3 regions of the Paenibacillus sp. FSL R10-2734 genome follow, and region 3 is predicted to be linked to each of the others. Evidence: riboswitches for the same ligand, from Rfam matches in the RefSeq annotation. Region 3 holds a riboswitch; each other region holds the start of a gene.
The links. Region 3 has a riboswitch for cyclic di-AMP ahead of NSS67_RS07815 (TrkH family potassium uptake protein). Riboswitches for the same ligand answer to the same signal wherever they lie in the genome.
Positions count from the first base shown of each region.

Region 1: it holds a riboswitch for cyclic di-AMP, as region 3 does, so the genes downstream of both, NSS67_RS02215 (C40 family peptidase) here and NSS67_RS07815 (TrkH family potassium uptake protein) in region 3, are expected to answer to the same signal.
Region 2: it holds a riboswitch for cyclic di-AMP, as region 3 does, so the genes downstream of both, NSS67_RS07340 (alpha/beta hydrolase) here and NSS67_RS07815 (TrkH family potassium uptake protein) in region 3, are expected to answer to the same signal.

Region 1 is NZ_CP150170.1:480,166-482,431, forward strand. It holds gene NSS67_RS02210 (hypothetical protein) at 1-691, shown strand, start outside; cyclic di-AMP (ydaO/yuaA leader) riboswitch at 906-1,043, shown strand; gene NSS67_RS02215 (C40 family peptidase) at 1,097-1,525, shown strand; cyclic di-AMP (ydaO/yuaA leader) riboswitch at 1,886-2,027, shown strand; gene NSS67_RS02220 (C40 family peptidase) at 2,033-2,266, shown strand, end outside.
Region 2 is NZ_CP150170.1:1,641,744-1,644,009, forward strand. It holds gene NSS67_RS07330 (Nif3-like dinuclear metal center hexameric protein) at 1-55, shown strand, start outside; gene NSS67_RS07335 (hypothetical protein) at 141-314, shown strand; cyclic di-AMP (ydaO/yuaA leader) riboswitch at 558-744, shown strand; gene NSS67_RS07340 (alpha/beta hydrolase) at 851-1,660, shown strand; gene NSS67_RS07345 (permease) at 1,923-2,266, opposite strand, start outside.
Region 3 is NZ_CP150170.1:1,756,369-1,758,634, forward strand. It holds gene NSS67_RS07810 (CPBP family intramembrane glutamic endopeptidase) at 1-287, opposite strand, end outside; cyclic di-AMP (ydaO/yuaA leader) riboswitch at 602-781, shown strand; gene NSS67_RS07815 (TrkH family potassium uptake protein) at 918-2,213, shown strand; gene NSS67_RS07820 (TrkA family potassium uptake protein) at 2,227-2,266, shown strand, end outside.

The DNA of each region.
Region 1 (2,266 bases), 1.3 Mb from region 3:
CTATCCAGATAAAGATGCTGGAGGCAGCGGAATGGGCAGACTACTCTATTATGTCGAAGGGCAGTTCAGCTTGAACACAGATCCTGCGATACGTACTTGGTTATGGATGTTCCTAGGGCTTGTTGTCTTGCGACTGCTACTCTCCCCCTTTATAAGGGCTGGATTACTGCATGAACTCCACCAGGAGCGAAAAGGAGAGCGTGGCCTGTTCTTTTTTCCCGGTATGAAGCTTTATGGATTGCCAGTGTTTATCTTCAGTCTAATTGAATGGGTGTTGGTTCTACTTCCGTTATATTGGCTTGCTCCAAAAATGTACGGGCTATTCTTATCCTCCTTTCTGAACTACTCTTTGTTGCTCCATCTAGTTCCATACGTATTGGCATGGCTTATATACATTTTTATCGTGCGTCTGTTTCTTCTATATATGCAGTTTGGTTATACCAGTGGTATGGGGATGTTCTCCTCCCTATTCATCTGCTTGAAGTCACTTTTTCCAGCAATAGGAATTTCCATCGTGCTTGGTGCAGGCGGTCTGCTCCTTCTGCTAGTGTGCGGACTAACTGGTATCTTCTGTCCTGGCCTACCCGCACTTCTTATTCGTCAACTCTCTTCACTGCCTTCAACACTCTTCAAAATGTGGGGGATCTCCGCACAATATCATCTATGGCGCAGTAAAGCATTTCCACAATAATTTTAAGCCTTGCAGAACATAATATAAAAGTCCCGGTTCCTGAATCAGGAGCTGGGACTCTTTTGCGTTATAGATAAATTATTAGGATTTGCAAAATGGTAAAGACTTTGTTACAATAAGTCCTGTTCCATTAGTAACAAGTTTGTAATCATTTGAAACGATTTCTACATAACTTCATGTATTTGTCGTAGTCATGTCGATAAGTCACTAACTGGTGCATAAAACGCCGAATTCCTTGCACCGGGAAGTGGGGGAACCATATTTTGGGTGAATTGATCTCGCTTTGCAGTGATCATAGGGAAACTTCTACCGAACCCTTAAGCTAACCTCACAGGCATTGGAAGGGGTACATTTTTTTTGAAGAACTTAAGAAAAGCATGCGTCGCTGCGACGCTAGGATTAGTAATGGCATTCTCTATTGGTGGTGGAAGCGCCTTTGCAGATTCGAAAATGGACAGTGTTATCTCAAAGACTATTGGAGTTGCCTATAAAACCGGAGGCACTAGCACTAAAGGATTTGACTGTTCTGGATTTACTACGTATGTATTCAAGAATATGGGTCTTTCTTTGCCCCGTACCTCAAAAGCTCAATATAATGTCGGAACTCCTATAGCTAAAAGCAAGCTGCGTTCAGGCGACTTGGTTTTCTTTAACACATTGGGTAGCGGCGTATCCCATGTTGGAATTTATGTTGGAAACGGTAAATTTGCACAATCTTCTTCTTCACGTGGTGTAACTATCACTTCACTTAGCCAGTCCTACTGGGCCAATCGCTACGTTGGTGCTAAAAGAGTAATGAGTACTTCCTCATATCAAGCTGTAGCCTACGATTAATACTTCCCCACAACTATAACCTCACAATTATAACTATATGAACCTGGATTTGATTATTGCCGTAATCGAATCCAGGTTTTCTTTTGCCTTATTATATTCTTTACACCACTAGAACGGGCTCTAAACACTTTTATTTGATAAATATTTCTATAAATATGAAAATTAGTTTAATATTATCGCTTACATATGCATTTTGTCTTTAAAAATACGAATTTTTCTGCATGATTATGTTAAAAACGATTGCCAAGCGGCACTCCGTTTGTTACAATAACTGCAGTAAGATTTTAGTAACATTTTTGTAATCATTAAGTTGTTATTTACAAAGGTTTTGTCATGTATTGATTACAAGCTATTCCTAATCAACAGTCTGAGCCGAGTTTCCTAACTATTAGGGAAACGGGGGAACCAACTTTGGGTGAATTGACCTCCATCTTTAGAGGGGTCATAGGGGACCTTCAACCGAACCCTTAAGCTAACCTCGTAGGCATCTGGAAGGGGTATAAACTTTTGAAGAAGAAGTTAGCAGCAGCTGTACTCAGCTTTTCCATTATCTTCACCATCGGAGCAGGAAGCGCTTTCGCGGATTCCAAAATGGATAAAGTGATCGACAAGACCATCGGAACTAAATACGTATCCGGCGGCGTCTCCACAAATGGATTTGATTGCTCCGGATTTACAATGTATGTGTTTGATAAAGTTGGTATCAACCTACCACACCAATCAGGCTCCCAATATCAAATG
Region 2 (2,266 bases), 110 kb from region 3:
CCCAATGATTCCTACCTTTTTCATTGCTGAACAACCGATCTATCAGCTGGTTTAACTCGTCGAAATCAAAACCGAAGAATAAATTTGCATATTATGGAGAAAATGATTGGAAACCAGGTCACTGAGAAAGGAGTGTTTCAATGGAAATTCCTTTGGAGGCTGATGAAGTGTTAAGTCGGATCAAAAAGCTGCAAACCGACGGAAGCTCGATCAGCAAAAAACAAGTAAAGCAAAGCGATCCTGATCTTATGAGAAGTGCGCTGTTCTTTTATCCAAGCTGGGAGCATGCATTGAAAAACGCCGATCTTTTGTAGCCGCATGATTCTATGAAGGAGCCGAGTGGTTCAGAGATGGTTCTCTGATAACCGCTTGGCTTTTTCGCTTGGTTCAGCACGTTTTTCTTAAAAAAAACGAGTAAACAAGAGAAAAAGAGAGAGAAAATGACGAGTATATGCAATATGAAATGAAAAGTACTACATTCTACTTTATTTTGGCTAGATCGCTCCTTTACAAGCAACCTTACACGGAGTATGATTCATGACATAACCGATAATTACATATGAAATCCGCTTAATTTCCGTTCAGGAAAGCGGGGGAACCAACAACTGGGAATCGATGTTACAGTCGGTACTAGTTATGGGGTGAATCCTGTTCCTGGTGCATAGTAATGCATCCATGCAGGTAGGGCAACTCTCACTGCCCGAATCCGACAGCTAACCTCGTAAGCGTATGGAGAGAGGATGAATGGCGTATTTCACGATGAATAGCCACAGAGAATCCCTCTGTGGTTTTTTGCTGCGTTCAAAAGCAGATATAGTTATTGGATCTATTTATGAAAGAGGTGTTACCTTTGCCTATTGCTAAACTGAATGGAACTTCACTCTATTATGAAATCAATGGTACAGGGACTCCGGTTGTTTTTATCCACGGTCATGGATTGACACATAGTATGTTCAAGCCTCAGCTGGAGTATTTTTCTGATAAATATAAAGTGATTCTGTGCGATTTACGGGGGAATGGAAAGTCAGGTGAGCTGCTGCAGGCCCCAAACGAGATTATTGAAACTCAATGTCTAGATCTAATTATGCTATTGAATGATTTGGGCATCCGCGAAGCGGTTTTTGTGGGAATTGCTTACGGTGGTCTGGTCGTTCAACATATTGCGAAACAATATCCTGAGCGGGTAAAAGCGATTGTCGTTGTGGATAGCTTCTGTAGAAGTCAGGCGTCAACGATTATAGGTAAAATCCAGCTTATGGCTGCTTATTGTAGTTGGCTAATGTATTACGCCCCAAGTGAGCTGATCCTGCCTTCGATTCGTATGATGTATCGGGAGCGCTGGAACCTGGCCTATAACGAGATTAGAAGAGGACTTCTCGACAAACGTCCACGGGAATTGTACCGGCAAAGGCTGGCTACGAGCCATGTGGATTACACTAGATGCTTAAAGACTTTTAAGCGTCCCGCGTTATGTATTGTGGGTGACTTCAGTGAATTCGGAGTCAATTGTATGAAGGATGTGGTGTCTCAGCTGCCTCAAGCTCAGTTAGCGATTATTCCTAACGCATTAGATCCTAGTAATCTGTGTCAGCCGGAGAAATTTAATGCTATTCTTCAGCGGTTTTTGGAGAAGCAGCAGGGAACTCAGCAGATTAGTTGATCTATTAGAGTAAATTGGAGTAAACATTGAAGAATGCATAAACGCGTCGGCGTCTTTAGATGGACGGCTAGCGTTTAAGCGAGAAATAAGGGCGTCCCATAGCCGGGGGGAATGAACTGGCTGCGGGGCGTTCTTTTGTATGGAATTATAGGGAGGATTTCCCTAAAGCATTGGATATCAAACTAAAAGCTGGCTCAAAGGTAGTCAATACTACGGATGAGCCAGCCTTTATTCTACTTCTACTCGCATGAATGTTGAGAATTTACAAGAACAGTACACCTACAATGCCACTTAAAATCCCTAACCCTACGACTGAGCCAAATACGAACCAGATCACCCGACGTGGGAAGGAACGATACACCATAAGCATAGAAGGCAAGCTTATGGAGGGAAGCGTGACAAGCAGCGCACCTGCAGCTCCTGTACCGAGACCAAAGGAAAGAAAGGTTCCGATAATAGGGATTTCAGCCGCGGTTGGAATGACAAACAGTGTGCCGGCAATGGCGAAAATAATAATAGCAAGAATGCCATTCGTAATGCCCTCCCCAAGAACAGGGAACATCCAAGCCCGTGCTGCACCTAGCAGAAGAACAGTAATGATATAGG
Region 3 (2,266 bases):
AAAAGCTTCTCGCGGGACATATAACCATAAAAGGAAGAGTCCGTATCGTACAGTACATTCCACTGATCGGTTGGTGCTTTGGTGTAGTTCAGCTTTTGTTCTGCGAATGATATGGCTTTGTCGCGGGCTTCCGCCTTACTGATGACAGTAGTATCTTCCCCGGCAGGGCTATTTAGCACCGAGGGAGCAATTTGAAACATAATAAATAGAATAAGACCGATAATGCCCGAGATGATGAGCCTCTTGGAGAGGGCACGTTGCTGTAAGGGCTGGCCAACGGGATTCATGTAACGCCTCCTTGTAAACTGACAATGTTATGTACCATTATAGTATTAGTGCCATGATAGTTACAAAAATCATCGTATATTCTTTTTATGGGTAATAGAGATATTATAGAATAGGTAGCTGAATATATACCATGAATTTAAGGTGATTATTTCTTCGTTTTTCATGAAAATCGATGCAATTGCAGGGAAAACACGGAAAAGTGATGAGAAAAGGCACTCTTAGTGGTACATCCTCTCCAAACCGCATTTTTCATATGAATCACCATTAATAGTGTCTTTGTGATTTATCGAAATAACATATATAATTTGTATGCAATTGTATATAGCCGAATTTCAGGTGAAAACGGGGGAACCATAAGAAGTAATGAAAAGATGAGTATACGCCATAGGCGTTGTCTTTATTCATCAGGGGTGAATTTCGTTCTAGGAACGAATAGGGCAGCCTGCACAGTCCGAATCCGTCAGCTAACCTCGTAGGCTAATTTACTGCAGGAACCAAGGGTAGCATTGGTTTTCCAGTGCTTTTTTTGTTGGAATTCTTTAAATTTTGATAAGAGGGTGAGCGTAGTGGCTTCACAGTTTCGCAGGGTTTCTGAATCAAAGTTCCTGAAGCTCTCTCCGCCTCAGATTATGGTGCTTGGTTTTGCATCGATCATTCTGATTGGAGCCTTGCTGCTAATGCTTCCCATTTCGAGTACCAGCGGGAATGCTGTTAGTTTTATTGATGCGTTGTTTACTGCAACATCGGCCACCTGTGTGACAGGACTTGTGGTGCTGGACACCGGGACGACATTCACCATTTTTGGGAAAACCGTAATTATGGTGCTTATCCAGGTGGGCGGCTTAGGTTTTATGACAATGGCCACCTTATTTGCCATGATGATGAAACGCAAAATCTCCTTGCGGGACAGACTGATCCTACAGGAAGCAATGAACCAAGGTTCTATGGAGGGAATTGTTCGATTGATCCGGAGAGTACTCATTTATTCTTTGGTCATTGAAGGCTGTGCAGCGGTACTTCTGTCGATACGCTGGGCATTTGATATGCCCCTAGGAAAAGCCATTTATTTTGGGATATTTCATGCGGTATCCATGTTTAATAACGCTGGATTTGATATTTTTGGAGATTTCCGGAGTTTAACCGATTATGTATATGACCCGCTTGTGAATATCGTGGTGATGTTTCTGATTGTCTCCGGCGGTATCGGTTTTATTGTCATGTCTGATCTGGTGGAGTTTCGTGTAAAACGTAAATTATCTTTGCATAGCAAAGTTGTACTCTCTTCCACTGCAGGGCTTATTCTTATCGGCGCTTTGGTTATTTTTATATTTGAATTTACGAATCAGCGCACACTGGGTAATCTAAATTTCGGCGGCAAAATATTATCGGCATTCTTTCAGTCTGTATCGCCCCGAACCGCTGGTGCCAACACAGTGGATATTGCCGGACTGCGGCAAGCCTCACAGTTTTTTATGGTTATTCTTATGTTTATTGGTGCATCTCCGGGATCAACGGGTGGCGGGATCAAGACTACAACCTTTACGATAATGATTGGTGCAGTAATAGCGATGCTGCGCGGGCGTGAAGATGTTGTGCTGTTCCGTTATCGATTGGCGCAGGAGCGTATCTATAAAGCGTTGACGTTAACTTTACTGGCGTTACTATTGGTCCTCTCTGTGTCGATGTTACTGTCCACAACAGAGGATAGTAATTTCTTAGCAATACTATTCGAGACGACCTCAGCCTTTGCTACGGTGGGACTAAGTATGGGGCTGACACCTGAACTGTCTATCATCGGTAAGATTCTGATCTGTCTGACGATGTTCGCGGGTCGGCTAGGTCCATTAACATTAGTGTATGCGCTTGGACCTAAACAGGGTAAACCATTGTATAAGCATCCAGAAGGTAAAATAATTATTGGATAGGAGTTAATCCGAAATGAAAGCACAGCAATTTGTAGTAATCGGCTTAGGCCGCT